2 regions of the Brevundimonas sp. TWP2-1 genome follow, and region 2 is predicted to be linked to the other one. Evidence: predicted binding sites of a transcription regulator. Region 2 holds the regulator's gene; the other holds the start of a gene.
What was found. The regulator LexA, encoded in region 2, represses DNA repair genes until DNA is damaged. The targets are predictions, from matches to a motif close to ATGTTCNCNANNTGTTCT.

Region 1: the regulator LexA is predicted to act here: its motif matches at 12,762-12,779, upstream of ACP7BH_RS04205 (ImuA family protein).

Annotation. Positions count from the first base shown of each region.
Region 1 is NZ_JAFCWR010000001.1:810,030-825,702, forward strand. It holds gene ACP7BH_RS04160 (patatin-like phospholipase family protein) at 1-460, shown strand, start outside; gene ACP7BH_RS04165 (aminopeptidase P family protein) at 457-2,262, opposite strand; gene ACP7BH_RS04170 (50S ribosomal protein L11 methyltransferase) at 2,278-3,141, opposite strand; gene ACP7BH_RS04175 (hypothetical protein) at 3,326-3,832, shown strand; gene ACP7BH_RS04180 (LysR substrate-binding domain-containing protein) at 3,904-4,800, opposite strand; gene ACP7BH_RS04185 (aldo/keto reductase) at 4,905-5,939, shown strand; gene ACP7BH_RS04190 (MFS transporter) at 5,961-7,130, shown strand; gene ACP7BH_RS04195 (error-prone DNA polymerase) at 7,138-10,500, opposite strand; gene ACP7BH_RS04200 (Y-family DNA polymerase) at 10,497-12,053, opposite strand; gene ACP7BH_RS04205 (ImuA family protein) at 11,980-12,759, opposite strand; gene ACP7BH_RS04210 (DEAD/DEAH box helicase) at 13,011-14,615, shown strand; gene ACP7BH_RS04215 (GGDEF domain-containing protein) at 14,726-15,673, shown strand, end outside.
Region 2 is NZ_JAFCWR010000001.1:504,164-519,836, forward strand. It holds gene fabZ (3-hydroxyacyl-ACP dehydratase FabZ) at 1-202, shown strand, start outside; gene lpxA (acyl-ACP--UDP-N-acetylglucosamine O-acyltransferase) at 202-990, shown strand; gene lpxI (UDP-2,3-diacylglucosamine diphosphatase) at 987-1,826, shown strand; gene lpxB (lipid-A-disaccharide synthase) at 1,823-2,992, shown strand; gene ACP7BH_RS02590 (FUSC family protein) at 2,995-3,987, shown strand; gene gltA (citrate synthase) at 4,045-5,346, opposite strand; gene gltX (glutamate--tRNA ligase) at 5,412-6,827, opposite strand; gene ACP7BH_RS02605 (ComEC/Rec2 family competence protein) at 6,907-9,012, shown strand; gene lexA (transcriptional repressor LexA) at 8,993-9,688, opposite strand; gene trpC (indole-3-glycerol phosphate synthase TrpC) at 9,818-10,612, opposite strand; gene trpD (anthranilate phosphoribosyltransferase) at 10,609-11,646, opposite strand; gene ACP7BH_RS02625 (anthranilate synthase component II) at 11,649-12,239, opposite strand; gene ACP7BH_RS02630 (peptidoglycan-binding protein) at 12,328-12,531, shown strand; gene trpE (anthranilate synthase component I) at 12,528-14,045, opposite strand; gene ACP7BH_RS02640 (peptidyl-prolyl cis-trans isomerase) at 14,042-15,673, opposite strand, start outside.

The DNA.
Region 1 (15,673 bases), 310 kb from region 2:
GCCGCCCGTCGTGATCGACGGTCAGGTGCTGGTGGACGGCGCCGTGCTGAAGAACTTCCCCACCAGCGTGATGCGCCAACTGAACAGCGGCCCCATCGTCGGCGTGGACATGTCCCAGACCCGCGGCGTCGATCCGCAGTCGCTGGAGAACCCGCCGTCCTGGTGGAAATGGATTTTGTCGGGCGCCTGGAAGGCCGGCCCGCCCATCGTCTCGATCCTGATGCGGTCGGCCACCATCACCACCGACACCGAGATGAAACAGTCGCGCGCCGACGCCGATGTGCTGATCCTGCCCCGGCTCGACAGCACCGACATCCGCGACTGGAAGACCTACGACGGTCCCGTCGCCACGGGCTACGAGGCGACCAAGGCGGCGCTGGCGGACCTGCCCTGCCCCGTCACCCAGATCCGACACTGTCCGACCGAAAAACCCAAACCGTCAGCAGAGGCGAAGGTTTAAAGCGGCGCGCACGCCCGTTCGAGCCAGGCCCGCACATCACCGTCCACCAACGGCCCGACCTTGGCCAGGGTCTCGGCGTGATAACCATCGACATAGGCCCGCTCGTCCGGCGTCAGCAGATCGACGGCGATCAGCTTGCGGTCGATGGGCGCGAACGTCAGCTGCTCGAACCCGTGCATCGGCCGCTCGCCGCCTTCCGGGACGACGGCCGGCGTCACCACCTGCAGGGTCTCGATGCGGATGCCCCAATGGCCTTCGCGATAATAGCCCGGCTCATTGGACAGGATCATCCCCTCCAGCAACGGCTGGGCCGTGCCCCATTTGGCGATCCGCTGCGGCCCTTCGTGGACCCCCAGATAGGAGCCGACGCCGTGGCCGGTGCCGTGATCATAATCCAGCCCCGCCGCCCACATCGGCGCCCGGGCGATGGCGTCCAGGGCCATGCCGCTGGTCCCCGCCGGGAAGCGGATGGTCGCCATGGCGATGTGCGCCTTCAGCACCAGGGTGAACTTGTGGCGCTGGTCCGCCGTCGGCTCGCCCACCGCCATGGTGCGGGTCACATCGGTCGTCCCGTCCAGATACTGACCGCCGCCGTCCACCAACAGCAGCGAGCCGGTCTCGACGTTGCGGATCGTGGCGCCGACCGGCTTGTAATGCGGCAGCGCCCCGTTCGGCCCGGCCCCGGCGATAGTGTCGAAACTCAGGTCCTTCAGCGCCCCGGTCTCCTCGCGGAACCGCTCCAGCGCCTCCACCACCTCGCGCTCGTTTGGCAGCGTCTCCTGAACCACCGTGTCGACCCAGTGCAGGAACCGGCTCAGCGCCGCCCCGTCGCGGATATGCGCCTGGCGGCTGCCCTCGATCTCGACCGCATTCTTGGCTGCGCGGCGAATGGCGCAGGGGTCCATCGCCCGCACCACCGTCGCGCCCGCCGCTTCCAGCCGGTCGAAATACCAGGCCGAGGACAGCGACGGATCGATCATGACCTTCTGACCCGACAGCCCGTCCAGCGCGTCCGCCAAGTGCTCGGTCGCCTCGATCCGAACGTCGTCGCCCAGCCAGCCGGGCAGCGCGTTCGTCACCTTGGCCGGATCCAGGAACAGTCGCGCCTTGCCGTCCGCCGCCAGGATGGCCTGGCCGATCGGCAGGGGCGAACGGATCACGTCGCCGCCGCGCACATTGAACAGCCAGGCGATCGACATCGGCGCCGTCAGCACCACGGCGTCGGCGCCGGCCTCGGCCACGGCCCTGCCGATCCGCGCCCGCTTCGACGCGTGGCTCTCGCCGGAATAGACATCTTCATGCGGCACGACCGGCGCCGTCGGCTGGGCTGGACGATCCGCGCCCCAGGCCAGGTCCAGCGGATTGGCGTCCACGGGCTTCAGCGCCGCCCCCGCCTTCTGCGCCGCCGCCTTGAAGGCGACCAGGGCGTCGGGGCTGTGCAGGCGCGGATCGTAACCGATCACTGCCCCCTTGGCCGCCGTCTCCAGATAGGCGGCGACCTCCGTCAGATCGCGGCGCTCGAACAGAGCCGGATCGGTCTGGGCCTTCACCTGAACCGTATAGCGGCCGTCGGTGAACATGCTGGCCCGATCCTGGAACACCACCGCCGCCCCGGCCGAGCCGGTGAAGCCGGTCGCCCATGCCAGCCGCTCGTTCGCATCAGGCAGATACTCGTTCTGATGCTCGTCCTCGTGCGGGATCAGAAAGCCGTCCAGCCCCTGCTTGCCCATCTCGGCGCGCAACAGCGGCAAGTGCTTGGCCCCAAAGGACGGATCGGTCGTTTCATCGAAGGTCTGGCGCATGATCGTCTTTGTCTCTCAGCCCTTGCGCAGTTGCAGCGCGCTCCAGGCGTCATGATGGATGGTTTGTTCGACCACGAAGCCCAGCGGCAGATAGGCCTCCAGCACCCGCTCCTCCTGCGTGCGCAGCAGGCCCGACAGGATCGCGACCCCGCCCGTCTTCAGCGCGGCGCCGATCTCAGGCGCCAGTTCGACCAGGGGCGCGGCCAGGATGTTGGCGAACACCAGATCGTACGGCAGGTGCCGGGCAATGCGCGGATCGCTCAAACCGTCGGCGAAATAGAAGTCGCACTTGGCCTCGTTGATCTCGGCGTTCTCATTGGCGATCCGCGCAGAGGGCTCGTCGATGTCGGTGCCGACGGCGATGGGCGTGCCGGTCTTGGCCGCCGCGATCGCCAGCACGCCGGTGCCGCAGCCGACATCCAGCACCTTCTCGAAGGTTTCGGTCTTCAGCAGGTTGTCGAAAGCCTCCAGGCAGCCGACCGTAGTACCGTGGTGACCGGTGCCGAAGGCGGCGCCCGCATCGATCTTCAGCGTGACCCGACCCTCGGGCACCTTGCCCTGATCGTGCGCGCCATAGACGAAAAAACGTCCAGCCTCGACCGGCGGCAAACCCGACAGCGACATGGCCAGCCAGTCGGCGTCGGCCAGCTTCTCGACCAGGACCGTGACCGGATGATCGGCCAGCACGGCCTTCAGTCCCTCGACCTCGTCATTGGTCGTGGGAAAGGCGTCGATGCGCCAGACGCCCTTGTCCTCGTCCTCTTCCAGAATGGAATAGGTCGCGCCTTCCAGCCGGGGATCAGCGTCGATGGCCTCTGCGGCGGCTTCTGCGGCGGCGCGGGGACCGCGAGCGATTATCTGAAGAGCGGACTCGGACATTTCTCAAACACCGGTAATATGGCGAATCGTAGCGATCCGGCGCTGTCTGCCCGTCGCCGCCGCGTTTTTATCAAACCGAGGGGTCGGGGAATACATGGCCAAGTCACCGTCTACGTCTAAACCAGCGTCGCCAAAGCCGGCGACCGCCGCTTCCAAGCCTAAAGCCGCGCCGAAGTCGAGCGCCGTGAAGCCCGCCGCCGCGAAAACCGCTGCGCCCAAGGCCGCCGTCAAGCCAGTGACAGCGCCCAAACCCGCTGCTGCAAAGGTCGCTGCACCCAAGGCTGCCTCTCCCAAGCCCGCCGCCGCGAAAGCCGTAGCCCCGAAGGCCGCCGCCAAACCGAAGGCCGCACCGGCCGCCAAGGCTCCGGTCGCCGTCAAGGCCGCGGCGCCTAAAGCCGCCGCGAAGACCGCCGCACCGAAGGCTGCTGCCCAGAAAGCCGCCGCGCCCAAGGCTGCCCAGAAACCCGCTGCAACGCCCAAGGCCGCTCCGGTCGCCAAACCCGCCGCCGTCGCAGCGCCCAAGCCCGCAGAACCGGTCGCCGCGCCAAAGCCGGTGACCGCAGCCGCTGCTCCGGCTCCAGCGCCCAAGCCGGTCGAAGCCCCCAAGCCTGCGGCCGCACCAGCCGCCGCCAAGTCCGAGGAAAAGGGCTTCTTCGCCAAGCTGGGCGACATCATCTTCGGCAAGCACTGATCGCACCTCACGTCTGATCTTGCAGATCGCCGGACGGTTCGCCCGTCCGGCGATTTTCGTTTGAGGCCGTCTCAGCGCAGTCGTTCGGCCAGATAGTCGACGAACACCCGCACCCGCGCCGGCATGTTTGCGCCGCCGACGAAGACGGCGTGGATCGGCTCGCGGTCCCCAGGATTGAAATCCTCCAGCAGCGGGACCAGCCGCCCCTCGGCGATGGCGTCGCCCACGCTGAAATGCCCCACTCGTGTCACCCCCACGCCAGCCAGCGCCAACTGCGTCAGGGTTTCGCCATTGTTCGCCTCCACCGATCCCCTCACCGTCAGCGCATAGTCGCGCCCGTCCCGACGAAACGGCCAGACCGGCTCCTGACGCCGAAAGTTGAAGTTCAGGCAGTCGTGATCGTGCAGATCCTCTGGCACGTGCGGCACGCCTCGCCGCGCCAGATAGTCGGGCGAGGCCACGATGGTCCGCCCCGTCTCACCCAGTCGCCGCGCAGTCAGGGGGCTGTCGGCCAAAGGCCCGAACCGGATCGCCACATCCGCCTGCCCCGCCGCCACATCGACCACCACGTCCGTCAGATTGATATCGACCAGGATATGCGGATAACGGCGCACGAACTCGCCCAGCAGCGGCACTACCTGCTGACGGCCATGGGCCAGAGAGGCGCTGACTCTCAACCGCCCGCGCGGCGCGCCCTGGTCGGCGATGGCCTGTTCGGCGTCGTCCAGCTCGGTCAGTATCCGGCGCGCCGCGCCCAGATAGGCCTGCCCCTCGGGCGTCAGCGTCAGCACCCGCGTGGTGCGCAGCATCAGCCGCACGCCCAGCCGCGCCTCGATCCGGTCGATGGTCCGACTGATGGCCGAGGGCGTCAGACCCAGCGTCCGCCCCGCCGCCGAGAAGTTGCCGCCCTGGATCACGGCGACGAAGACTTCCATCTCGCGCGCCCGATCCACCCCGATCATCTGCATCTTTGCGCCCAGATCAAAAATGTTTGGCCTGACGCCTGCCTACCGCCGTCGCACGCCGGCGTCCATCTGTGCCTCCGAACACGAACGCGGTCACGAGGACAGTCATGGAATATCGTCAACTTGGAGCATCGGGCCTGCGCGTTCCGGTCCTCAGCTTCGGCACGGGCACCTTCGGCGGTTCCGGCCCGCTGTTCGGGGCCTGGGGCAACAGCGATGTGGACGAGGCGCGCCGCCTGATCGACATCTGCCTGGAGGCCGGGGTCAATCTGTTCGACACCGCCGACGTCTATTCCGACGGCGCCTCGGAACAGGTGCTGGGCCACGCCATCAAGGGCCGCCGCGATCAGGTGCTGATCTCGACCAAGACCGGCCTGCCGACCGGCGACGGTCCGGGCGACTGGGGCGTGTCGCGCGGCCGGCTGATCCGAGCGGTCGAGAACGCCCTGCGCCGCCTGGACACCGACCATATCGACCTGCTGCAACTGCACGCCTTCGACGCCTCGACCCCGGCGGACGAACTGCTGGCCACGCTGGATACGCTCGTGACCTCGGGCAAGGTCCGCTACACCGGCGTGTCCAACTATCCTGGCTGGGCGCTGATGAAGGCGCAAGGCATCGCCGAGCGTGACGCCCGCCCCCGCTTCGTCGCCCACCAGGTCTATTACTCCCTGGTCGGCCGCGCCTATGAGGCCGACCTGATGCCGCTGGGCGCGGACCAGGGCGTGGGCGCTCTGGTCTGGAGCCCGCTGGGCTGGGGCCGTTTGACCGGCAAGATTCGTCGCGACGCCCCGATCCCCGAGGGCAGCCGCCTGCACCAGACCGCCGCCTTCGCCCCACCCGTCGAGAACGACCACCTGTATCGCGTCGTCGATGCCCTGGACGCCGTCGCGGCAGAGACCGGCAAGACCGTGCCCCAGATCGCCATCAACTGGCTGCTGCGACGCCCGACCGTCTCCTCGGTCATCATCGGCGCCCGCAACGAGGAACAGCTGCGCCAGAACCTAGGCGCCGTCGGCTGGAGCCTGACACCCGACCAGATCGCCGCGCTCGACGCCGCCAGCGACGTCCTGCCGCCCTATCCCCACACGCCCTATCGCCAGCAGGAAGGGTTCGCTCGCCTGAACCCGCCGCTGGTCTGAGTCTCGAAAGTCTCCTCCTCAATGAAACTCAATCCTCCCCTCCTGGCCCTCGCGGCCGGCGCTTTCGGCATCGGCGTGACGGAGTTCGCGCCTATGGGCCTGCTGCCTGTGATCGCGACCGATCTCGGCGTATCCATCCCCACCGCTGGGCTACTGATCAGCGCCTATGCACTCGGCGTCATGCTGGGCGCGCCGTTGATGACGCTGACGACCGGCCGCGTGCCGCGCCGGGCCCTCCTGGTCGGCCTCGCCGCCATCTTCACCGTCGGCAACCTGCTGTCGGCGATTTCGACTGACTACACGATGCTTCTGATCGCGCGGGTCATCACTTCGCTGAACCACGGCGCCTTCTTCGGCGTCGGTTCTATCGTGGCCGCCAGCCTGGTGGCGCCGAACCGTCAGGCAGGCGCCGTCGCCGCCATGTTCATGGGCCTGACCATCGCCAACGTCGTCGGCGTGCCTTTGGCGACCTGGGCCGGAGACGCCCTGGGCTGGCGCGCCAGCTTCTGGGGCATCGCCGGGATCGGCGTTCTGGTCATGGCCGCCCTGCGCTTCACCCTGCCTAATCTTCCCGCACCGACTGGCGGCAACATCGCCGCGGAACTGCGTGTCCTGGGTCGCGGCCCAGTGCTGGCGGCCCTAGCCCTGACGGTGATCGGCTCCAGCGCCATGTTCACCGTCTTCACCTATATCGCCCCGATCCTGCGTGAGCAGACCCACGCTTCGCTCGGCTTCGTCACCGCCATGCTGGTCACCTATGGACTGGGCCTGACGCTGGGCAACTGGCTGGGCGGCAGGTTCGCGGACAGGTCCGTGGACCGCACTCTGATCGTCACCCTGGCCTCGCTGTCGGCCATCCTGGTTGCCTTCGCCTTCGCCATGCCGTTCGCGGTTCCGACCTCGATCCTGGTCTTCCTGTGGGGGATCGCCAGCTTCGCCTTGGTGCCGCCCCTGCAGGTTCGGGTCATGGCCGCCGCCGGCGACGCGCCCAACCTGGCCTCGGCCATGAACATCGGTGCCTTCAACCTGGGCAACGCCATCGGCGCGGCCGTTGGCGGGGCGGTCATCGCCGGCGGCCTGGGCTATCCAGCCGTCTCCATCGCCGGCGCCATCGCGTCGGGCCTGGGCTTGCTGCTGGTCCTGTTCCTGACCCGCAAGCGTGCGTCCGCGACGGTCCCCGCCATCGGCTGACCCCGCCTCAGTGAAAATCGCGCGACCCCGGCAGAATGCGGACGTCGCGCGGATGCCGGCCGGTCGGGCTGCGTGGACCTTGCGGATATTTCACCGCATCCGCCCGCGACAGCTCGACCTGCAGGTCATAATCCTCGGACAGCCGGCTCAGTTCGGCCGAACGGTCCACCACCTTGCGCACCATGATGTGAAGCACACCCTCGACGCTCTTCTCGACCGTGCCCTCCACCTCCATCAACCGCGCCGCCATAACCTCGCGCCGGAAGGTCTCGAACAGCCGCGCCCAGATCAACGCGTTCACCACCCCGGTCTCGTCCTCCATGGTCACGAAGATGGCGTTGCCCGTGCCCGGCCTTTGCCGCACCAGCACCACCCCGGCCGTGCGCACCAGCCGCCCATGCTTCTGGGCCATGACCTCGGCCGCGCTTAGCACCCCCTCCGCCCGGAACACCGGCCGCAGGATCTGCATCGGATGTCCCTTCAGCGACAGTCGTGTCGTCTGATAGTCTGTGGCGATATGTTCCTTCAGCGGCATCAGCGGCAGGTTCGCCGCCGCCTCGGCGCCCAGCTCCCGCGCCCGCGCGGCCTGGAACAGCGGCAGAGGTTCGTCGTCCGGCAACCGCCTGACCGCCCACAGCCCCTCGCGCCGGTCCAGCCCGATCGACCGGAACGCATCCGCATCCGCCAGTTTCCGCATCGCCGCCGCCTCTAGCCCCGTTCGCCGCGCCATCTCCTCGACATCGGTGAAGGGAGCGTCGCGCGCTTCGACCAACTTCGAGGCCCACCCCTCCTTGAACCCGTCGATCTGACGCAGCCCCAAGCGCAAGGCCGGAAATTCCTTACCGCGATCCGTAGGCTCCAGCGTGTTGTCCCAGACGCTGTGGTTCACATCGATCGCCCGCACCTCGACCTTCTGCGGGCTCTCCTGCGCATCCCGCACCAGCTGAGCTGGCGCATAGAATCCCATCGGCTGGCTGTTCAGCAGCGCACAAGCGAACACCGCCGGATGATGGCATTTGATCCAGGACGAGATGTAGACCAGCCTGGCGAACGAAATAGCGTGGCTCTCGGGAAAGCCATAGGAGCCGAAGCCCTTGATTTGCTCGAAACAGCGCTCGGCGAAGGCCTCATCATACCCTCGCGCCTTCATGCCCTCGACCATGAGTTGACCGTAGTGGCTTAGGTTCCCATCGCCCCTGAAGGTCCCCATGGCCTTGCGCATGCCGTTCGCCTGCTTGTCGTCAAAGCACGCCGCGACCATCGCGATCTTCATCGCCTGTTCCTGAAAGAGCGGCACGCCCAGCGTCGCTTTCAGCACGTCCTTCAACTCATCGGGATGTCCGAACTCTGCACCGGGAGAAGGATAGTCCACGGCTTCCAGACCCTGCCGTCGCCTCAGATAGGGATGGACCATGTTTCCCTGAATCGGCCCGGGACGAACAATCGCCACCTGAATGGCCAGATCGTAGAACCGCTTCGGTTTCAGCCTCGGAAGCATATTGATCTGCGCCCGACTCTCCACCTGGAAAACTCCGATGGAACGCCCCTGCTGCAGCATTTCGTAGGTCTCCTCGTCGGCATCGGGGACCGTATCCAGCCTGAAATCCAGTTGCCTATGTTCAACCAGAAGATCGAACCCCTTTCGGATACAGGTCAGCATCCCCAGAGCCAGCACATCGACCTTCATCAGCCTCAGCGCGTCGATATCGTCCTTATCCCATTCGATGAAGGTTCGGTCCGGCATGGCCGCATTGCCGATGGGAACCAATTCATCCAGCCGATCCTGGGTCAGGACGAAGCCCCCGACGTGTTGGGACAGATGTCGGGGAAACTCCAGCAGCCGCCGGGTCATGGCGACCGCACGGGTTACGGTCGGATTGCCGACCTCGAGCCCGGCCTGCTCCAGATGCCGATCCGGGATGTCCGATCCGAAACTGCCCCACTGGCTTCCTGCCAGACGCGCCGTCACATCCTCGGTCAGCCCCATGACTTTTCCGACCTCGCGGATGGCGCTGCGCGGGCGATAACGGATCACGGTGGCGGCGATGCCGGCTCGGTGACGACCGTATCTTTCATAGATGTGCTGAATGACCTCCTCGCGCCGCTCGTGCTCGAAATCGACGTCGATGTCGGGCGGCTCCTTTCGATCCGACGAAAGGAAGCGCTCAAACAGCACGTCATGCACACTGGGATCGACCGAGGTGATCCCCAGAACATAGCAGACGGCCGAGTTCGCCGCAGAACCCCGCCCCTGACAAAGGATGCGCTGATCGTTCGCAAATCTGACGATGTCGTGGATCGTCAGAAAATAGTGGGCCAGATCCTCCTTGGCGATGAAGGTCAGCTCCTTCTTCAGAAGGTCCTGCACCTTGCCCGGCACGCCTTGCGGATATTTCCGCTCCTCATAGGTCGCCACCAACTCAGCCAACCGATCCTGCGCCGTCATGCCGGGCGGCACCGGCTCTTCGGGATAGTTGTAGCTCAGGTCCCCCAGGTCGAACGCCACCCGCGCCAGAACATCCTGCGTCTCGGCCACCGCCTCGGGCGCGTCGGCGAACAGGCGGCTCATTTCGGCGGGCGGTTTCAGGTGGCGTTCGGCGTTCTGGTCCAGGCGGCGGCCGGCCCCCTCCAGCGTCACCCCCTCGCGGATACAGGTGACGACATCCTGCAGGTCACGCTGTTCGGCGTCGTGATAGAGAACGTCGTTGACTGCCAGCAACGGCGCGCCTGCCGCCGCAAAGGCCTTCAACCGCGCCAGGCGGCGGCGGTCGTCGCCCAACCGACGCATGGCGCCGCCCAGCCAGACGGCGCCCGGCGCAGCGTCGTTCACCTGGCGCAGCAGGGCCTCTAGCCCCTCCAGCCGGCGCGGCGGCATGACGATCAGCAGCAGCCCCTCGGGCGCGCGCAGCAGGTCGCGCAGGCCGATCTCGCATTGGCCCTTCTTTGCTCGGCTGTTGCCCAGGGTCAGCAGGCGGCACAGGCGCCCCCAGCCTTGTCGATCTTCCGGATAGGCCAGGATGTCCGGCGTCCCATCGTTGAACCGCAGCCGCGCGCCCAGGATCAGCTTGAAAGCCTTGGCCCTCGCCTTGATCTCCTCCGGGTCGATGTCGATGGGAAACGAATCCTCCACCAGCACCGTCTCGCCAGGTCCGCCGCCCTGGCGCACCCGGTCCGGGGGCGACCAGCCCTCCTCGCGCAGCGTCTTCAGCGCGCTCCAGGCCCGCACCACCCCCGCCAGGGTGTTGCGGTCGGCCAGCCCCATGCCGGTGTGGCCGCGTAGGATGGCGCTCAACACCAAATGTTTCGGATGCGACGCCCCTTCCAGGAAGGAGAAGTTGCTGCGCGTCGCCAGTTCGGCATAGGCGCTCATGCGAAGACCCCGTGCACGAACCAGCGCGGCGCCGGCTCCTCGCCGTAGAAGCCGGAGCGGAACAGCCAGAAACGGCGGCCCTCCTGGTTCTCGACGCGGTAATAGTCGCGGGTGGGCTCCAGCGGCCCCCGCAGCCTGCGCCACCATTCGGGGGCGATGCGTTCGGGGCCTTCGACCCGGACCAGACGGTGATCCACCCGCCGCCAGATGAAGCGGTTCGGCGGATGGTCGGGCACCTCCGCCGTGGCCACGACAGGCTGGGGCGGATCGAACATCTGCAGCGGCCGTAGCGGCGGGTCGGCGGGATCCGGCTCGGGCCAGGCGGCGATCTCACCCATCGGCAGGGCCGCAGGGGTCAGACGCACTGCGCGCTCGGGTCGATGCGACTCTACCGATTCGAATCGGCTGACGGCCTCCGCCCCCAGGCGCGCGGTCAGACGGTCGATCAGCCGGCCCAAGTCCTCGGCGCCCGGCGGCGTCCGGTCGAAGCCCCGCTGCTTGGACGCCAGACGATCGGCGACCGGCACGGACAGCCGCAACTGGTCGAAGCCGAAACCGGGATCCAGCGGCCGCGCCAAGGCCGCCAGCCGTTCGCGGAACAGGCGCAACACTCCAACGACATCCCGGCTGGGCCGACCGGTGCGAACCGTGATGTGGCGCACCTCTCCATCCAGACGGAAGAAGGCGGTCTGGAAGGCCCGACCGCCCTGACCGCGCAGGTCGAGCTGATCCATGGCCTCGACCAGCAGATCGCCGATAACCGCCTCAATGTCGGTCGTCTCCGTGATCGGCTCGACCAGAATGCGATTGACGCAAATGACCAGCACAGGCCGTTCGGGCCGGATCCGAGCGTCCTCACGCCCCATCACCCGGTTCAGCCGCGTCGCCGCCGCCACGCCGAAGCGCGCGGCGATGGGCGCGGTGGGACGGTCGGCCAGATGAGCCAGGGTCTTCAGTCCCGCCCGCGACAGGGCCTGCGTCTCCTTGTCCGACAGCTCCAGCGCCGCGACAGGCAGGTGGCGCAGCGCCTGGCTCTGCCCCTCCCCCTCGTAAATTCCACCACGCCCGAACCGCGCCAGGGCGCGCGCCGTCTCGGGCGTGCCGGCCAGGGCCAGACGAACCGCCAACCCGACACCTCGCGCCCTAGCCACGACCGACCGGACCAGACCTTCTTCGCCCCCGAACAGATGGGAGCAGCCCGTCACGTCCAGCGTCAGCCCGTCCGCACCGTCGGTCGCCGCCATCGGCGTGAACCGGCCGAAATCCAGCAACACCCTTTTCAGCAGGGCCGCGTCCGCCTCGGGCCGGTGCGCGACCACCCGGATGTCCGGCGCCCGCGCCCGAGCATCGGCCAGGGTCATGCCGGGCGAAAGGCCCAGCGCCAGCGCCTGCACATTCGCGGCCGCCAGACGCAGCGCGCCCTTCACCTTTTCCACCAAGACGGTCACCGGCTCAGCCGAAGAGTCGGCCTGTCCCTCCTCACGCCGCAACCGATCCGTCGGCAACAGGGGAAACCAGATCGCCAGATATCGCCGCTCGTTCCAAGTATTCATGTCCGCCTTTTTGGAAGACTTCGCGCTCACGATCCCACTCCATGATCCAGGTGTTAGGCTGCGCGCCCAGCCGATGTCGCAGTAGTTCAACCGCATAGGTCGGATGACCGGGCGCCTCGGCTTCCAGCGCGCGCGACAAAGCCCCCCTGACCCGCCACCGGGTCTCGGCAGCGCTCGGCTGGGGTTGGGCCGCCAAGCGCGTCAGAATCGCCGTCGCTCGTCCCTGCCCCGCCGCCATCGACAACCGCCGCGTCGCCGTCAGACTCAACATCTTGCTCTCGCCCCAGGTGGTCAGCAGCACCGCCCCCACGGCGCCGCAAGTCAGCGCCTCTTCTCCCGCCGTCAGCAGGTCCTTCGTCTCCTTGACTCGCACCAGCACCACCCGGCCGGGATCCAGCCCCATCTCGCGCAAGCCCGGCCCATGGATCTGCCCCGTCTCCAACCCTGCCATGGCCTGCACGCCCCAGACCACGGGCCGGTCGCCCGCCGCCCGCTGAACAAGCCCCACGGCGAACCCCAAGGCCGCCGTCGTATCTGGCGTGGTCGGGGCGTAGATCTCGTGCAGGGCATGGATCGCCAGCCCGCCTAGATGCCGGTCCGCCTCCTCATACCCCAGGTTGAAGCGTGCATCGTCGGTCGGAGATGCGTCCGTTTCCATCGCTTTCAGACGTTCGCGCAGGACTTCGATATCGTGATCGGGCCGCACCACGGTTCTCCTTTTGTTCTCTTATATGCATCCTTCAGGGGACAAGGAGTCAAGCAGAGTTCCAGCTTGACCGTGGGAATTTATTCCGCACAGTCCGCTCGGACGACATATCGTGAATACTTGACTTTGGCGCAGGGACTTCTATATCGCCCCCAGCCTCGGGACAGGTCTGCGAAACGCGCCGCCCGCTCGCCCAAAGAGGGGCGGTTCCGTTGCTTGATGCACGCAGACGCTTTCTCTCCCAAGGATTCATGACCGAATTTTCCCAATTGGGCCTTTCGCCCACGACTCTTAAGGCCGTCGCCGACACCGGCTACACGACCGCCACCCCCATTCAGGAACAGGCGATCCCGGTCGCCCTCGCCGGCCGCGACGTCCTGGGCATCGCCCAGACCGGCACCGGCAAGACGGCCGCCTTCACCCTGCCGCTGGTCGATCGCCTGTCCACCGGTCGAGCCCGCGCCCGGATGCCGCGCGCCATCGTCCTGGCCCCGACCCGCGAGCTGGCCGACCAGGTCGCGGAAAGCTTCGCCAAATACGCCAAGGGCACCAAACTGACCTGGGTGCTGCTGATCGGCGGCGTCTCCATGGGCGACCAGGTCGCGGCCCTGAACAAGGGCGTCGATGTCCTGATCGCCACGCCGGGCCGCCTTCTGGACCTGTTCGAACGCGGCAAGATGATGCTGAACGGCGTCGAGATCATGGTCGTGGACGAGGCCGACCGCATGCTCGACATGGGCTTCATCCCCGACATCGAGAAGATCTTCAAACTGACGCCGCCGCGTCGCCAGACCTTGTTCTTCTCGGCCACAATGCCGCCCGAGATCACGCGCCTGACGGCCGCCTTCCTTAAGGATCCGACCCGGATCGAGGCCTCGCGTCCGGCGATGACCGCCGACACCATCACCCAGTACGTCGTCCGCATCCCCACCTCGGACCCCAAGGCCAAGCGCACCGCCCTGCGCGCGCTGGTCGGCCGTGAGGACGTGCGCAACGGCATCGTCTTCTGCAACCGCAAATCCGAAGTCGATATCGTCGCCAAGTCGCTGAAGCAGCACGGCTTCGACGCCGCGCCGATCCACGGCGACCTGGACCAGTCGCAACGCACCAAAACCCTGGCGGACTTCCGCTCGGGCGCGCTGAAGATCCTGGTGGCCTCCGACGTCGCCGCGCGCGGTCTGGACATCCCGGACGTCAGCCACGTCTTCAACTACGACGTCTCGCACCACGCCGACGACTATGTTCACCGGATCGGCCGCACCGGCCGCGCGGGCAAGCTAGGCCAGGCCTTCATGATCGTGACCCCGGCCGACGACAAGTCGCTGGATAAGGTGCTGAAGCTGATCAAGATGGACCCGCAGGAGCTGGTTCTGGACGGCATCGACTTCGCCGCCATCAAGGACGGCCCCGCCCGCGACGACAAACGCTCCGGCGGACGTGAGCGTTCGGGAGAGCGCAGCCGCAGCCGGTCGCGCAACAGCAGCGCCCCCGCCGCCGAGCCGACCGAAGTCGTCGCCGTTGCTGCACCTCAAGCTGCTCAGGCTCAGGAAACCGAAGCCCCCCGCAGCCGCAGCCGGCGCAAGGCCCGCCCGGAAGCCGCCGCTGTCGAAGTTGCCGCTCCTGCCCCGGTAGCGGTTGAAGCCGTCGAGACGGTCGAAGCGGTCGAGGCACCCCGCGCCCCGCGTACGGACCGTGCAGAGCGTCCCGACCGCGCCGACCGCGAGCCTCACCTGCTGCAATCCGACCGTCGCGGCGACCGCAAGGCCGCCAAGGACGACACGCAACGTCAGGGCGTGCGCGGCTTCGGCGACGACATCCCGGCCTTCCTTCGCCGCCCGGTCGTCGTCCGCCCCTGAATTCGTACATAACGGCGCGGTGAAATCCCGCGCCGTTTACCCTGCATTACGGAACACTCCTTAGTCTGCGCCCCGATACAGCTCCAGAACAGGAGCCAAGGGGAAGAAGAATGTTCAATCAGGTCGAGACGTCGCTCCGGGGTCCACAAGCCTACGCCCTGGCGCGTGATGTCATCGCCGAAATGGAAAAGGCGGGCGTCTGGCCGACGCCGCTGAACTTCGAACTCTGGCTGCACTATCTCAGCGATCCTGACGGCGCCCTGGCCCAGGAAATCCGACGCCTTCTCGCACAGTCCACGGTCATCACCGACAAGACGTCGGAGATGCTGGCCGCGGAGTTCCTGCCGCGCGGGCGTCTGCCGGATCAGATCCGTGATGTCGGCGCCGTCCTCGACCGCGAACTGGCCAGCGTCGCCAGCGCCATCGCCATGGCCCACAAGACCCAGCACGACTATGGCGAGACCCTCGCCGACGCCTCACACTCCATGGAAACCGTCGAGGATCCATCCTCGCTGAAGGATCTGGTCGGCGGTCTGTCTACCGCAACCAACCGCGTGCGCCGCGAGACCGCGATCCTGGAAAAACGCCTGGAGAAGTCCAACAAGGAAGTCATCCGCCTGCGCGAGAACCTGGAACAGGTGCGCCGCGACGCCATGACCGACGCCCTGACCAACCTGGCCAACCGCAAGGCCTTCGACGAACGGCTTGAGGCCGCTTGCGCCGAGGACGACGGATCGCCGCTCAGCCTGGCCATCCTCGACATCGACCATTTCAAGCGCTTCAACGACACCTGGGGACACCAGACCGGTGATCAGGTGCTGCGCTATGTCTCCACCGTCCTGTCCAACATCTGCGGCAAGACCCGATTTGCGGCCCGGTTCGGCGGCGAGGAATTCGCGATCATCTTCCCCGGCGAAGGCGCGGGCGTCGTCATGGCGGCGCTGGAAAGCATCCGCAACGACGTGGCCTCACGCGCCCTGCGTCGGCGCTCGACCAATGATGACCTCGGCTCCGTGACACTGTCGTCCGGCTTCGCTCAGCGTCAGCGGGGCGAAACC
Region 2 (15,673 bases):
CATGTCCATCGACGGGGTGCGGTTCAGGAAGCCTGCGCGGCCGGGCGACCAGTTGCGGATGGAGGTCAAGGTGATCAAGGCGCGCGGTGACGCTTACAAGTTCCGCGGCGAGACCTTTATCGACGGCAAGCTGGCGGCCGAAGCCGAATTCATGGCCATGGTCGTGACCGTGCCCACTCCAGCGACAGAGTCCGCCGCCTGATGACCATTCACCCGACCGCCCTGATCGACGCCACGGCGACCCTGGCCGACGGGGTCCAGGTCGGGCCATGGTGCACGGTCGGGCCGAACGTGGTTTTGGCCGAGGGCGTGCGCCTGGTCAGCCATGTGGTGGTCCAGCAGGACACGACGGTGGGGGCGGGGACGGTGATCCATCCGTTCGCCGTCATCGGCGGCGATCCGCAGCACAACGGCTACAAGGGCGAGCCGGTGCGGCTGGAGATCGGGGAGAACAACCTGATCCGCGAACACTGCACCTTCAACCGGGGCACGCCGCAGGGGACGGGCGTGAGCGTGGTCGGCGCCAACAACCTGTTCATGACCGGCGCCCATGTGGGCCACGACTGCGTGGTGGGCGACAATGTCGTCATGGCCAATAACGCCACCCTGGGCGGCCATGCCCAGGTCGGGGACAAGGTCTTCCTGGGCGGGCTGTGCGCGGTGCACCAGAACGGGCGTGTGGGGCAGGGGGCGATCATCGGCGGTCTGGCGGCCGTGACGCGCGACGTCATCCCCTACGGCTCGGCCTGGGGCAATCATGCGCGGCTGCGCGGGCTGAACCTGATCGGGCTGAAGCGCAAGGGTTACGGCAAGGACCAGGTGCGACGATTGCTGGCGGCCTATCGCGACCTGTTCGAGGGCCAGGGCGAGTTCGCGGGCCGGATCGACGGGGTGGCCGAGACCTATGCCGACCTGCCGGAGATCATGGAGATCATCGCCTTCATCCGCGACGGCGGGCGGCGTCCGCTGTGCCTGCCGAACGCGGAATGACCGGTTCCGGCAAGCTGGGCCTGATCGCCGGCGGCGGCGACCTGCCGGCGGCGGTGGCGGCGCGGTGCGACGCCGAGGGGCGGCCGGTCTTTCTGATCCGCCTGGCCGGGTTCGCCGATCCCCATCTGGCGCGCTGGCCCGGCGCCGAGTTCGGCATGGCGCAGATCGGCGCGATCCTGAAGGCGCTGAAGGCCGAGCGCTGCACGACCGTCTGTCTGGCGGGCATCGTCAATCGGCCGGATTTCAAGACGTTGAAGCCCGATTTCAAGGGCGCGACCCTGCTGCCCGGCATCGTGGCGGCGGCGTCCAAGGGCGACGACGCCCTGTTGCGCAAGATCCTGTCGGTGTTCGAGGCCGAAGGTTTCGCCGTCGAAGGCGCCGACGACATCCTGGGCGGAGAGATGCTGGCTGCTGGGGCGCTGGGCGCCGTGTCGCCGACGCCTGAGCAGCTGGCCGACCTGAAGAAGGCGCTGCACGTTGCAGAAAAATCAGGCGAACTGGACATCGGGCAGGGCGCGGTCGTCTGTGACGGCCTTGTCTTGGCGGTCGAGGCGCAGGAGGGGACCGACGCCATGCTGAGCCGAGTCGCCGGTCTGCCGGCCGATCTGCGCGGATCGACGGGTGACCGCAAGGGCGCGCTGGGCAAGGCGCCCAAGCCGATCCAGGACCTGCGGGTGGACATGCCGGTGATCGGGCCGCGCACGGTAGAGATGGCGGCGGCGGCGGGTCTGGCCGGCATCGGCGGGGTGGCGGGACGGCTGATCCTGATCGACCGCGCGGCCATAATCGCGGCGGCCGACCGCCTTGGTCTGTTCGTCTGGGGCGAAGCGCGATGAGCCGCCCGTTGAAGATCATGCTGGTGGCGGCCGAGGCCTCGGGCGATGCGCTCGGCGCCGGTCTGGCCAGGGCGCTCAAGGCGCGGCTGGGTGCGGACGTCACTTTTGTCGGCGTCGGCGGTCCCCGGATGGCGGCCGAGGGTATCGTCAGCCCGTTCAATATCGCTGAACTGTCGATCCTGGGCTGGATCGAGGGCCTGCGCGCCTATGGCAAGGTCAAGCGCCGCGTCGAGGAGACTGCAGCGCTGGCCGAACGAGAAAAGCCCGACGCCGTGGTTTTGATCGACAGCTGGGGTTTCACCATCCGGGTCGCCAAGGCCATCCGCGCCGCGCGGCCGGATGTGCCTCTGATAAAATACGTCGGGCCGCAGGTGTGGGCGTCCCGGCCGGGCCGGGCAAGGACGCTGGCGGGTGCGGTGGATCATCTGCTGGCGCTCTACGGCTTCGACGCCCCCTGGTTCGAGCGGGAAGGTCTGCCGACGACCGTGGTCGGCTCGTCCGCCCTGCATGTCGATATGGCCGGCGCCGACGGCGCAGCCTTCCGTGCGCGACGAGGCATCGCCGCCGACGCCAAGCTGCTGCTGGTGCTTCCGGGCAGCCGTCCCAGCGAGATCACGAGGATGACGCCGGTCTATGAGGCGGCGATCGGCAAGTTGAAGGCCGTCGATCCGGCGCTGGAAATCGCCGTCGTCGCCGCCGGGACCGTGGCCAATGACGTGGCCGGAAGGGTCGCCGCCTGGCCGTTCCGGGCGCATCTGGTGGACGAGGCCGAGAAGTATGACGCCATGCGCGCCGCGACGGTCGCCCTGGCCACCAGCGGCACGGTCTCCACCGAGCTGGCCCTGGCCGGCGCGCCGATGGTCATCGCCTACAAGATCGACGGGCTCAGCTATCAGTTGATGAAGCGGTTGGTGACGGCGAAACACGTCACCCTGTTCAACGTCGCCGCCGACGACAGGATCGCACCGGAGTTCATCCAGCACGAGGCGACGCCCGCCATCCTGGCGGCGGCGGTCGGTCGGTTGCTGTCCGATCCGGCCATGGCGGCCGAACAGGCGCAACGTCAGACAGCGGCCTTGGACTTGATGGGGCGCGGCGGAGCGGACCCGTCGGAGTTGGCGGCGGACGCGGTGCTGAAAGTCATCGCCGCCAAACGGAAGGCCTGACGATGGGGCGGGCCCTCAGTCCTCGGCGCGCCGCCGAGGTTCGGGCCGCGTTGCAGATGGCGGTCGGCGCCATGGCCGCGCTCTATCTCGCCACCTGGCTGAACCTGCCTCACCCCTACTGGAGCGTGATCTCCGCCATCGTCGTCATCCAGGCCAGCGTCGGGGGCGGGGTGCTGACCGTCGCGCGGGATCGGGCCATAGGCACGGTGACGGGCGCATTGGCCGGTGCGGTCTTCGCCTTCCTGCGTCCGCCCGGCATGGAAAGCATGGCCCTGAGCATCGCCGCATCCACGGCCTTGCTGGCGTTTTTCGGAACCGGGCGCCCCTGGCTGAAGATCGCGCCCGTGACGGCGACCATCGTCATCGCCGGCGGGACGGGCGCTGAAGGACCGGCGTCGCTGGCCCTGGATCGGGTGATGGAAATCCTGGTCGGCAGCGGTGTGGGGGTCCTGGCGATCCTGGCGCTGTTTCCCCGGCACGCCCGCCAGTCGTTCAAGCTGCAGGCGCGCGAGGCGGCGGGGGAGGCGGCGGCGCTGTTGGCCTTGATATCCCGAGGCGATGCGTCGGACGCGTCCGAGATCACCCGACGCCATGCCGATCTGAAACGACGGCTGGATGCGCTGGGTCAGGCGGCCAAGAACGTGATCGATCTGCCGGGGCCCCAGCGTGAAACCGCGGACCGCGCCGCCCTGGCGCGCGCCTTCTGGCGGGTGCGCAGCGACATCGTCATCCTGGGGCGGGGTTTCCAGGCCGAAGGCGCAGGCGCGCGGCTGGATCCCTGGTCGCAGGACGCTGCGCGTGCGGTGGAGCGGCTGGAGGCCCTTTCGCAGGGTAAGGCCGCCACGCCCATGGGGCCGATCGACCAGAGCCTGGCCCTGTCCATGGCCGTAGAGGGCGACGACATGGCGTTGGGCGCCGCCGCCATCGGCGTGGCGCACATGCACCGCGATCTGGACGATTTGGCCGCGCGGTTCGCCGATCTGCAGCTGGTCTGACCGCAAAGAAAAACGCCGGGGATGGCTCCCCGGCGCTCTGAATTTCAGTTTCGTCGATCAGCCGCGCTGTTCGATCGGCACGTAGTCGCGCTCGGTCGGGCCCGTGTAGAGCTGACGCGGGCGACCGATCTTCTGCGAGGGATCGGCCATCATTTCCTGCCACTGGGCGATCCAGCCCACGGTGCGGGCCAGGGCGAACAGGACGGTGAACATGCTGGTCGGGAAGCCCATCGCCGACAGGGTGATGCCCGAATAGAAATCGACGTTCGGGAACAGTTTGCGCGAGGTGAAATATTCGTCCGACAGGGCGACCTTCTCCAGCTCCTTGGCGACCAGGAACAGCGGGTCGTTCTCGCGGCCCGTGGCGGCCAGGACTTCATAGGCCGACTGTTGCATGACCTTGGCGCGCGGATCGTAGTTCTTGTACACGCGGTGGCCGAAGCCCATCAGCTTGTACTTGCGGTCCTTCACCCCCTGGATGAAATCGGGGATGTTTTCCGGCGTGCCGATCTGTTTGAGCATGGTCAGCGCCTCTTCGTTGGCGCCGCCGTGCGACGGGCCCCACAGGCAGGCGATGCCGGCGGCGATACAGGCGAACGGATTGGCGCCCGACGAACCGGCCAAGCGGACGGTCGAGGTCGAGGCGTTCTGTTCGTGGTCGGCGTGCAGGGTGAAGATGCGGTCCATGGCGCGCACCAGGGCCGGATCTACGTTATAGTCCTCGGCCGGCACGGCGAAGCACATGCGCAGGAAGTTCTCGGCATAGGACAGGTCGTTGCGCGGCGACACGAACGGCTGGCCGATGTGATATTTATAGGCGCGGGCCGCGATGGTCGGCATCTTGGCGATCAGGCGGATGGCCGAGATGTCGCGCTGCACCGGATCATGGATGTCCAGGCTGTCGTGATAGAAGGCTGACAGGGCGCCGACGGTGCCGACCATGATGGCCATCGGGTGGGCGTCGCGGCGGAAACCCTCGAAGAAGCGGTCGAACTGGCTGTGCAGCATCGTGTGCATGGTGATGCTGTCTTCGAACTTCTCGAACTGCTCGGCCGTCGGCAGCTCGCCGTGCAGAAGCAGGTGGCAGACCTCGACGAAGTTCGACTTCGACGCCAACTGATCGATGGGATAGCCACGGTGCAGAAGCACGCCGGCATCGCCGTCGATGTAGGTCAGGGCCGATTCGCACGCAGCCGTGGAGGTGAAGCCCGGATCGAAGGTGAAGGCGCCCGTTCCCGCATAGAGCTTGCGGATGTCGATGACGTCCGGGCCGGTGGAGCCCGAAAGGACCGGCAACTCGACGGTCTTGTCCTCGAAGGACAGGGTCGCCGAGCTGGCGGGTTTGGCTTGTTCAGTCATGAATGCCCCTTTGCATCATACGTCCAGCGCGGGGAGGCGTCGGCCGCTTTTTGGTTTGTGGGTGATCACTTAGTCTGTTGCAGCGCATCATCCAAGCGCCCGAGACTTTCGTCGCGCCCAAGAGCTGACAAAGTTCGTGCAATATCGGGTGATGTTGACCCAGCGGTAAGGGCCGCGCGCATCGGCGGACCGATCTTGCCGAAGCCGACGCCCTCGGATTCAGCGAAGGCTTTGAGCTCGGCTTCCAGTGCGAAAACGTCCCAAGACTGGAACAGAGCCAGCCGGTCACGCAGGCGACCGAGGCGGTCCAGAGTCTCACCGGTCAGCAGGGCCTGTCCCTTGTCGTCGAGAACCAGCGGGCGAGTCTTCAGGACGAATGCGGTCTGATCGGCCAGGTCCAGCACGGTCTTGGCGCGGTCCTTCACGAAGGGCATGGCGCGTTGAAGCCGGGCTTCGTCCGCCTCGGCGAGGATGTGTCCGCGCTGCAGGTGCATGTCCAGCGTCAGCTTGGCCAGGCGCTCGTCGTCGGCAAGACGCAGCCAGTGCGAATTGACGTGAGCCAGCTTGTCGAAGTCCAGCCGGGCCGGAGCCTTGCCGATGCCGGCGAGATCGAACCATTCCACCGCCTGGGCGTCGCTGAACAGTTCGTCGTCACCGTGGGCCCAGCCCAGCCGGGCCAGATAGTTGCGCATGGCCTCGGGCAGATAGCCCATCTCGGCATATTCGTGGACAGCTTGGGCCCCGTGGCGTTTTGACAGTTTGGCGCCGTCGGGCCCGTGGATCAGAGGGATATGGGCGAAGGTCGGCCGGGTCCAGCGCAGGGCGTCGTAGATCAGGCTCTGGCGGGCGGCGTTGTTCAGATGGTCATCGCCGCGAATGACGTGGGTCACGCCCATGTCGTGATCGTCCACGACGACGGCGAGATTGTAGGTCGGCGCCCCGTCCGAGCGCAGCAGGACCAAGTCGTCGAGATCTTCGGTGGACCAGCTGACCGAACCCTGAACCTCGTCGGCGACGGTGACGGTCGTCGCCTTGGGGCGGCGGAAGCGCACGACGTGGGGTAGGGCCAGGTCATCGACCGTGGGCTCGCGGTCGCGCCAAGGCGATTCGAAGGTGCGTTTTTCGGCCTTGGCTTCATCGCGCAGACGGCCGGTGTCCTCGGCAGAGGTGAAGTCACGGTAGGCGTGGCCCGTTTCGAGCAGTTGATCGACCACCTCGCGATGGCGGTCGGCGCGGCTGTACTGGAACACCGGCTCTTCGTCGGCGAACAGCTCCAGCCAGCTCAGGCCGTCGAAGATGGCCTTGACCGCCTCGTCGGTGGAGCGTTCGCGGTCGGTGTCCTCGACCCGGATCAGGAAACGCCCAGCGTGTCTCTTGGCGTACAGCCAGTTGAACAAAGCGGTTCTCGCTCCGCCGATATGCAGATAGCCTGTCGGCGAGGGGGCGAAGCGGGTGACGACAGTCGAGGAGGGTGAGGTCATAGGCGATGGGTCCGTAAGCGAGGCCCTTATACGCCCCGACGCGGCAAAGCCTACCCCCGCCGCGCGATTGCGCGCGTGGTTGGGCGAGGAGGTCGCGGCGCAGACGCTGCGATGGCGGTTGTGGGCACCGGTCGCGTTCGGCGCCGGCGCCGCGGTCTATTTCGCCCTGCGGATCGAGCCGGGGTTGTGGCCTCTGTTGCTGGGCGGAGTCGTCGCCTTTGCGGCCTGGATCGCGGCCAGGCGGCGGGGATGGGCGCGACGTCTGACCTGGCCGTTGTTGATGATGGCCTGTGTCGCCGGCGGTTTGGCGGCCGCCAAGGTCCGCACCGAAATGGTCGCCGCGCCCATCGCGCCCGCAATGAGCGAGCCGACTGTGATCGAGGCCTGGGTCGTGGACGTCGACAGTCCTGGCCAGAGGGGCGCGCGGATCGTGATCGCGCCGGTCTGGATACCCGGGCTGACGCCCGAACAGACGCCCGTGCGTTTGCGGGCGACGGTGCGGGGCGAACCGCCCAAACCAGGCGAGGCGATCCGTCTCTTCGGCATCCTCAATCCGCCACCGGCGCCGGCCAGCCCCGGCGCCTATGATTTCGGCCGCAACGCCTTCTTCCAGGGGATGGGCGGCGTGGCCTTCGCCCTGGGTGAGACACGGCCGGCCGATCTCGCGCCGCCGCCATGGCGGCTTCGGTTGGCGATGGCCGTAAATGGCGCGCGGTACGCCCTGGCGGAGCGGATCGTGGCGCGCCTGGGCGAGCGGACGGGCGGCATCGCCGCCGCCATGACCACCAGCCACGAAACCTGGATCAGTCAGGAGGACATGGACGTCATGCGGGATTCCGGCCTGGCGCACATCCTGTCGGTGTCCGGGCTGCACATGGCCATCGTCGGCGGTTTCGTCTTCTTCGCCGTGCGGCTGGGCGTGGCGGCCTGGCCTTGGCTGGCGCTGCGGGTTCCGGGCAAGAAGGTCGCGGCCATGGCGGGACTGACGGCGGTGGGCGTCTATCTGGTGGTGTCGGGTGCGCCGCCCCCGGCCGAGCGAGCGGCCATCACCGCCTCCATCGCCTTCCTGGCCATCCTGTTGGATCGCCAGGCGGTGACGATGCACGGCCTGGCCGTCGCGGCCTTCATCGTCCTGGCCATCCAGCCGGAAGCCATCGTCACGCCGGGCTTCCAGATGTCGTTCGCGGCGACCGCCGCACTGGTCGCCCTGGTCGAGGCCTGGCCCAAACGAACGCGAGAGATTTCCGCCCCGTGGCCGATCCTGGCGATCCAGCGGTTCGGCGGCTGGCTGACGGCGGCCGTCGCGGCCAGCGTCGTGGCGGGGCTGGCGACCGGGCCGTTCGCCATGCAGCATTTCAATCGCACGGCCATGTACGGGCTGTTGGCGAACCTGGGCACGTCGCCAGTCGCGGACTTCATCCTGATGCCGGCCCTGGCCATTGGAGCCGCGCTGGAGCCGCTGGGATTGGGCGGGCCTTTCCTGGCGGTTGCGGGATCGGGCGTCGATCTGATGCTGTCGATCGGAACCTGGACGGCGGGGCTGCCGGGGGCGGTGCGAACGGTGGCCAGTGCGCCGGACTATGTCCTGCCGATCGCCTTCCTGGGGGTGCTGTTCATCTGTCTGTGGCAGGGGCGGCTGCGATGGCTGGGCCTGCCGCTGGCGGCGGCGGTGCTGGTCTGGCCGCGCGCGCCGACGCCGGATGTGTGGATCGGAGACGGGGGGACAAACGCCGCATTTCATCGCGAGAGGGAGGCGGTCGTCGTCAGGCCCGGCGTCCGAGAGTTCGCCGTCGATCTGTGGTCGCGGCGGCGCGGCCTGACCATGACGGATCGGCCTGAGACGGGCTGGGTCTGCGAGCGCTTTTCTTGTCGGCCAGAAGCTGAGCGGGTCGGTCCTGTCGCGATCTGGTGGGGACGCAGGTCTCCCAGTCCGGACCAGATGGAGGCCTTATGCCGCGCGGCGCCCGTCATAAGCGTACGCGCGGTCGTCACATCAATCCCAAGTGCTTGTCAGGATCGCCTGGTGCTCGACGGCGTCGATTTCGCCAGAGGCGGCGCGGTCGAGTTATGGCGTGTCAGTCCGTCTGAAACGGGCCGATGGCGCGCCGTCTGGACGGCCGACGTGCGGGGCGACCGCCCCTGGGCACGCCAGCCGAACCCGGACGTCAGTGATAGCGGCGCATGAGGCCGACCAGCTTGCCCTGAACGGCGACCTGATCCGACCCGTAGATCTTGGTTTCATAGTTGCGGTTGGCGGGCTCCAGCGCGATGGAGGCGCCCTTCTTGCGAAGCCGCTTCAGCGTTGCGTGTTCGCCTTCGACCAGCGCCACGACGATCTCGCCCGAGGAGGCGTTGTCGGTCGATTTGATGACCACCATGTCGCCGTTCAGAATGCCCGCCTCGATCATCGAATCGCCTTCGATCTCAAGCAGGTAATGTTCGCCCGAGCCCAGCATGGATTCAGGAACGGGATAGCGCGCCGTCTCGTGCTCGATGGCGTCGATTGGCGTGCCGGCGGCGATCTTGCCCATCAGCGGCAGTTCTCGAGTGTCATTGGCCGCAAGCGGCGCCACGGCGCGGCCGCCGCCGCCTTCGATCACGTCAGGCTTGAACCCGGCCCGGCCGCGCGGCGCGCCGGCCGTGGCCTGTTCGGGCAGTTTGGTGACTTCCAGGGCTCGGGCGCGGTGGGCGAGGCGGCGGATGAAGCCGCGCTCCTCCAGCGCCGTGATCAGCCGGTGGATGCCCGACTTGGACGCCAAATCCAGCGCCTCCTTCATCTCGTCGAACGAAGGGGAGACGCCCGTCTCCTGTATCCGTTCGTGGATGAACATCAGCAGTTCGTGCTGCTTGCGCGTGAGCATCGCCAGGCCCTCATGCGCCCGCCGACGAATCGGAACGGGCCGTGAACATTTGTCGATGTTCTGTAAGTGTTCCTTCCTAATGTCAACTTAACAGCGCCCTTAGGACGCCGCGTGACGCAAGGAATGCGATCAGGCCGCCAGCAGTTGCCGCGTCGCCGCCTCGACATCCGCCTGACGCATCAGGCTCTCTCCGACCAGTATGGCCTGGGCGTGGGCGGCCGAGACGCGCTCGACATCTTCAGGCGTGAAGATGCCGCTTTCGGCGACCAGCAGGGCGCGGACCGGGCTGAGCATCGACAGGCGCTCGGTCACTTCCAGGTCGACCTCGAAGGTGCGCAGCGACCGATTATTGACCCCGACCAGATCGCCCCCGAGCGCACAGGCGCGGGCCATCTCTTCTTCGTCATGGGTTTCGATCAGGGCGTCCATGCCGAAGCGTTCGGCCTCGGACAGCAGTTCTGCAGCCAGCCGATCATCGACCATGGCCAGGATGATCAGGATGCAGTCGGCGCCCAAAGCGCGGCTCTCGGCGACCTGCCAAGGATCGACCAGGAAATCCTTGCGCAGACAGGGCAGGGCCACCGCATCGCGGGCCTGGCCCAGATAGGCGTCATCGCCCTGGAAACTGGGGCCGTCGGTCAAGACAGAGAGGCATGCCGCGCCGCCCGCCTGGTAAGCACGCGCCAGGGCCGGCGGGTCGAAGTCGGGCCGGATCAGCCCCTTGGACGGACTGGCCTTCTTGATCTCGGCGATCAGGGCGGGACGACCGGTCTCTTCTCCCACACACTCAAGGGCGGCGCGGAAACGACGCGGAGCCGAAGCGGTGCGGGCGAGAGCCTCAATCGCGTCCTGCGACGTGGCGGCCTTGCGGGCGGCGACGTCTTGGCGCTTGTAGGCGGCGATGTGGTCCAGAACGTCGGTCATGCGGGGTCTTCGCTTTCCAGCGGCGTGGAGGTGATGCGGGCCAGACGCTCCAGAGCCTCGGCGGCCCGGCCGTCGTCTATGGCGGCGGCGGCGAGGATAGCGCCTTCGGCAAGGTCGGCCGCCCGGTCCGATACCACGAGGGCGGCGGCGGCGTTCAGCAGCACGATGTCGCGGTAGGGACCTGTGGCTCCCGCCAGCAGCGCGCGCAGGGCGACGGCGTTCTCCTCGGCGTCGCCGCCACGGATGTCTGCGATGGAGGCGCGCGGCAGGCCGGCGTCCTCGGGCGTGACCTGGAAGCGGCGAACCGCGCCGTCCTTCCATTCCGCGACTTCGGTCGATCCAGAGGTCGCCAGTTCGTCCAGGCCCTGTCCATGGACCGTCCAGGCTCGGGTCGCGCCGAGCCGACCCAGCACCTCGGCCAAGGGCTCCAGCAGGCGGGGATCATAGACGCCCATGACCTGGCGTTTCGCAGATGCCGGGTTTGATAGCGGCCCCAAAAGATTGAAAACTGTGCGAAAACCAATCTCAGCTCGCACGGGCCCGACATGGCGCATGGCCCCGTGGTAGGCGGGCGCGAACAGGAAGCAGATGCCGGCCTCGTCCAGCGCCTTCCTCTGCTGAGCCTGATCCGCTATCAGGTTCACGCCCAGGATCGACAGAACGTCGGAAGACCCTGATTTCGAAGACATCGCCCGGTTGCCATGTTTGGCGACCTTCAGGCCCGCGCCGGCCAGAACGAGGGCGGCGGCCGTGGAAATGTTGTAGGTGTGCTGACCGTCGCCGCCGGTGCCGCAGGTGTCGATCACCTCGTACGGATGATCCAGCGTGAGAGCGGCCTCGCGCATGGCGCCGGCGAAGGCGGCGATCTCATCCACCGTCTCGCCGCGCATCCGCATGGCGGTGACGGCGGCTGCGACTTGCGACGGGGTCGGCTCGCCGCGCAGGCAGGCGGCGAAGAAGTCGTGCGCCTGTTGCGATGTCAGCGGATGGCCCTCGACCAGTCGGGCGAGGATCGGCTTGAACCCGTCGCCCACGATCAGGCGGCCGCGAGGCGCTTCACGCCGGCGATCTCAAGGAAGTTGGCCAGCATATCGTGACCGTGTTCGGTGGCGATGGATTCCGGGTGGAACTGCACGCCGTGAATCGGGCGGGTGCGGTGCTGCAGGCCCATGATCTCACCATCGGCGGTCCAGGACGTGACCTCCAGACAGTCGGGCAGGCTCTCGCGCTTCACGGCCAGCGAATGATAGCGGGTGGCGGTGAAGGGCGACGGCAGGCCGGCGAAGACGCTCTTGCCCTCGTGCAGGATGGGCGAGGTTTTTCCGTGCATCAGCGTCTTGGCGCGGATCACGTCGCCGCCGAAGGCTTGGCCGATCGCCTGATGGCCCAGGCAGACGCCCAGGATCGGCATCGACGACGGAGCGGTCTCGATCAGCGGCAGGCAGATGCCGGCCTGGTCCGGCGCACAGGGGCCGGGCGACAACAGCACGGCGGCGGGGTTCAGCGCCCACGCTTCGTCCACCGTCAGGTCGTCGTTGCGCACCACATGCGTCGGCGCGCCCAACTCCGCGAGGTAGTGGACGAGGTTATAGGTGAAGCTGTCGTAGTTATCGACGACGAGGATCATGGCTTGGCTTCTAGGCTCGACAGGCGTCCGCGCCAAGCGGGCGCGGCGGTAAAGCGCATTTTAACCCGACCCGGAGATAAATGCGGCTGTGAAACTCGCCGCTGAAAAAGATATCGCCGCCAAGATCGCCGCCGCCAAGGCGAAGCTGGTCGTGGTCGAGACAAAGCCCAACCCGGTCGCCGCCCTCGGCGCCGCTGCATTCGCCGCGACGGCGGCTGTGCTGATGGCGGGCGTCGTCATCGTCGGCCCTGGGGTTCACTTCGACGATCCGACAATGACCGTTACGCGCTAACGATTGCCGGTGCGGAAGCGCCAGGCGTCGTCGGCCGCCCGCATCGGCGCGCGCGCCTTGTGCTGGGTCTCGGCGTATTCGGCCGCAGGATCGCTGTCGGCGACCACGCCGGCGCCGGCCTGGACGAAAATCCGGTCGTCGGCGAACAGGGCGGTGCGCAGGGTGATGCAGATGTCCGCCTCGCCGCCGGCCGAGATGTAGCCGACGCCGCCACCGTAGCCGACGCCACGCTTCTCGCTTTCTAACTCGTCGATGACTTCCATGGCCCGCACCTTTGGCGCGCCGGACAAAGTGCCGGCAGGAAGGGCCGCCAGCAGGGTGTCGACGGCGTCCAGCTTCGGATCGGCCTTGCCGCGCACGTTGGAGACTATGTGCATGACCTGGCTATAGCGTTCGACGACGAAGCTCTCGGTCACCTCGACCGTGCCGGGTGCAGCGACCCGACCGACATCGTTGCGGCCCAGGTCCAGCAGCATCAGATGCTCGGCCCGTTCCTTGGGGTCGGCCAGCAGTTCGACTTCCAGCGCCTTGTCCGCCTCGGGCGTCGCGCCGCGCATGCGGGTGCCGGCAAGCGGGCGAATGGTGACCTCCCCGTCTTTCAGCCGAACCAGAATCTCGGGGCTGGAACCGGCCAGCTGGAAGCCCTCGAAGTTCAGATAGAATAGATAAGGTGAGGGGTTCTGGCGACGCAGGGACCGATAGAAGGCGAACGGATCCTCGGTCCAGAGCGCCGAAAACCGGTGGCTGAGCACGACCTGGAAGATGTCGCCCGCGCCGATGTAGTCCTTGGCCTTGGCGACCATTTCGCCGAACGCGGCTTCGTTCACGGGTGAAGTGAAGGTCGGCGCCGGCGTTTCCTGCGGCGCGGCGCGGACGGGCAGGGGCTCGCGCAGCGCGGTCTCGAAGGCATCCAGTCGCGCCACAGCGGCGTCGAAGGCCTCGCGTGGGGCGATGCCGGCGTCGGGATAGGCGGCGGAGATGAGAACGATCTCGTGGCGCACGGAATCGAAGATGGCGACCAGCGACGGACGGGTCAGAACGGCGTCCGGCAGATCCAGAGGATCGGGGTTGGGCGCGCCCAGCGGCTCCAGCAGGCGAACCATGTCGTAGCCGAAGACACCGAACAGGCCGGCGGCCATGGGCGGCAGGCCATCGGGCAGATCGAACTTCGACGCCGCGATCAGGGCGCGCAGCGATTGAAGCGTCGGCAGGGCTTCGGGCGTGAACCGGCCCTCGGCGATGGCCGGCCCGCGCGACAGTTCCGCCGCGTTCGAACGACAGCGCCAGACGACGTCGGGGTCCAGCGTCAGGATCGAATACCGTCCCTTGACCGCACCGCCCTCGACAGATTCCAGCAGACAGGCGTAGGGGCGGTGCCGACCCAGTTTCAGATAGGCCGAGACCGGCGTTTCCAGATCGTCGATGATCCGGCGCACCACCACCTGCGGCCGACCGGCCGAAAGGCCGGAGCCGAAGGCGTCGAAGTCGGCTTGCCCCGATACGGCCTCGGTCATTGCGCCGGGGCGGCGGGCGTCGCGTCGGCCGACAGGCCCAGGGCCGAGCGGGCCTGAGCCGGGTCGTTCTTGGCCTTGGAGCGCTGGGCGCCGGCGGCGAAGGACGTCTCGACCATGGCCTGGACCAGTTCCTGCGTCAGGCGCGGACGAACCTGCTCGGCCAGCGGCCCTGCCACGGCGGGATTGGCGGCACGGACGTTGTCCACGCGACCGACGACATAGGCGGTCTGCGACGCGGGTTGTGAGAAGGCCTGGCCCTTGGACTGGCCGAACAGACCTTGCAGCACGCCCTGACCCAGCGAGTCCTGCGTCGCCTGGTTGCGGACGACGCCGGTGCGGACCGTCAGGGGCGCATTGACCGAGCGGGCGACGGCGGCGATCTCCTCGCCGTTGCGGACGCGGGTGGTCAGTTCTTCCGCCTTGGTCGAAAGGCGACGCATCGTCTCGCGCTGGATCCATTGGGCCGTCAGGGGCTCGCGCACCTCGGCCAAGGTTGGCAGGGCCGACGGACGGATGTCGTTCACGCGCACGGCGAAATACTGGCCCTGGCCGGCGTCGATCACGTCGCTTTCGCCGCCTTTGGTCAGACCCCAGGCCGTCTCGAAGATTTGCGGCGGGGCGTTCAGCGCCTGGGCGTTCGGCAGTTTGCCGTCGCGGGTGAAGGGCGGCAGATCGACCACGCGGCCGCCGGCTTCGCGGGCGGCGTCGGCCAGGTTCTTGCCGGCCGTGCGAGCGGCTTCGTACTTCTCGACCTTGGCGTAGGTCTGGGTCTTCACGTCTTCGGCGCGCAGTTCCTGGATCAGTTCTTCACGTGCGCTCTCCAGCGTCGCAGGCGCGGCGGGCTGGATGGCGGTGACCTTGGCCACGGCGAAGCCGACGCCGGCCTGGACCGGGTCGGAAACCTGGTTGGCTTGCAGGCCGAAGACGGCGCCGGCCGTCGCGGCGTCGCCGATGGCGGAGCGGGGCGTGGCGTCGAAGGTCGCGGGCGTGACGTTGTTGGCGCGACCGACGTCGGCCGGCGACTGGCCGGCGCGCAGGGCGGCGGCGATCTTCTGGGCCGTTTCGCGGTTCGGCGCCGTCAGGGTGACGAAGGTGCGGGTTTCGGGCTTGCCCAGAGTGTCCTTCTTGAACTCGAAACGCTCGCGGATGCGGTCTTCCGAAATCGGCGTCGCGGCCGAGGCTTCAGGCGTGAACAGGACGACGGAGACCATGCGGAACTCCGGCGCACGCAGGCGTTCGGCGTTTTCCTGGATGAAGGCGTTCAGCTGGGCGTCGGTCGGGGCGGGGACCTGGCCCGCCATTGCAGACGTGACCTCGAACCAGCGACCGTCGCGGCTTTCGAAGGCCGATCCGGCCAGCAGCGCACCATAGATGCGCGGCACGCGGGCGCCGGCGAAGACGGCGGCGCCGAAATGTTCGGTGACGTATTGGTCGCGCAGGTCCTGTTCCAGCATGGCCGGGGTCAGGTTCTGCTGGGCCAGGGCGGCCTCATAGGCCTGTTGGTCGAACTGGCCGGTGACCGAGTTGAAGAAGGCTGGGATCTGGCGGATCTGCTTGACGATCAGTTCCTTGCCCGGGCGGATGCCCGCCTTCCAGGCCCAGTTCAGGAAGCCCAGCTGCTGGGTCTG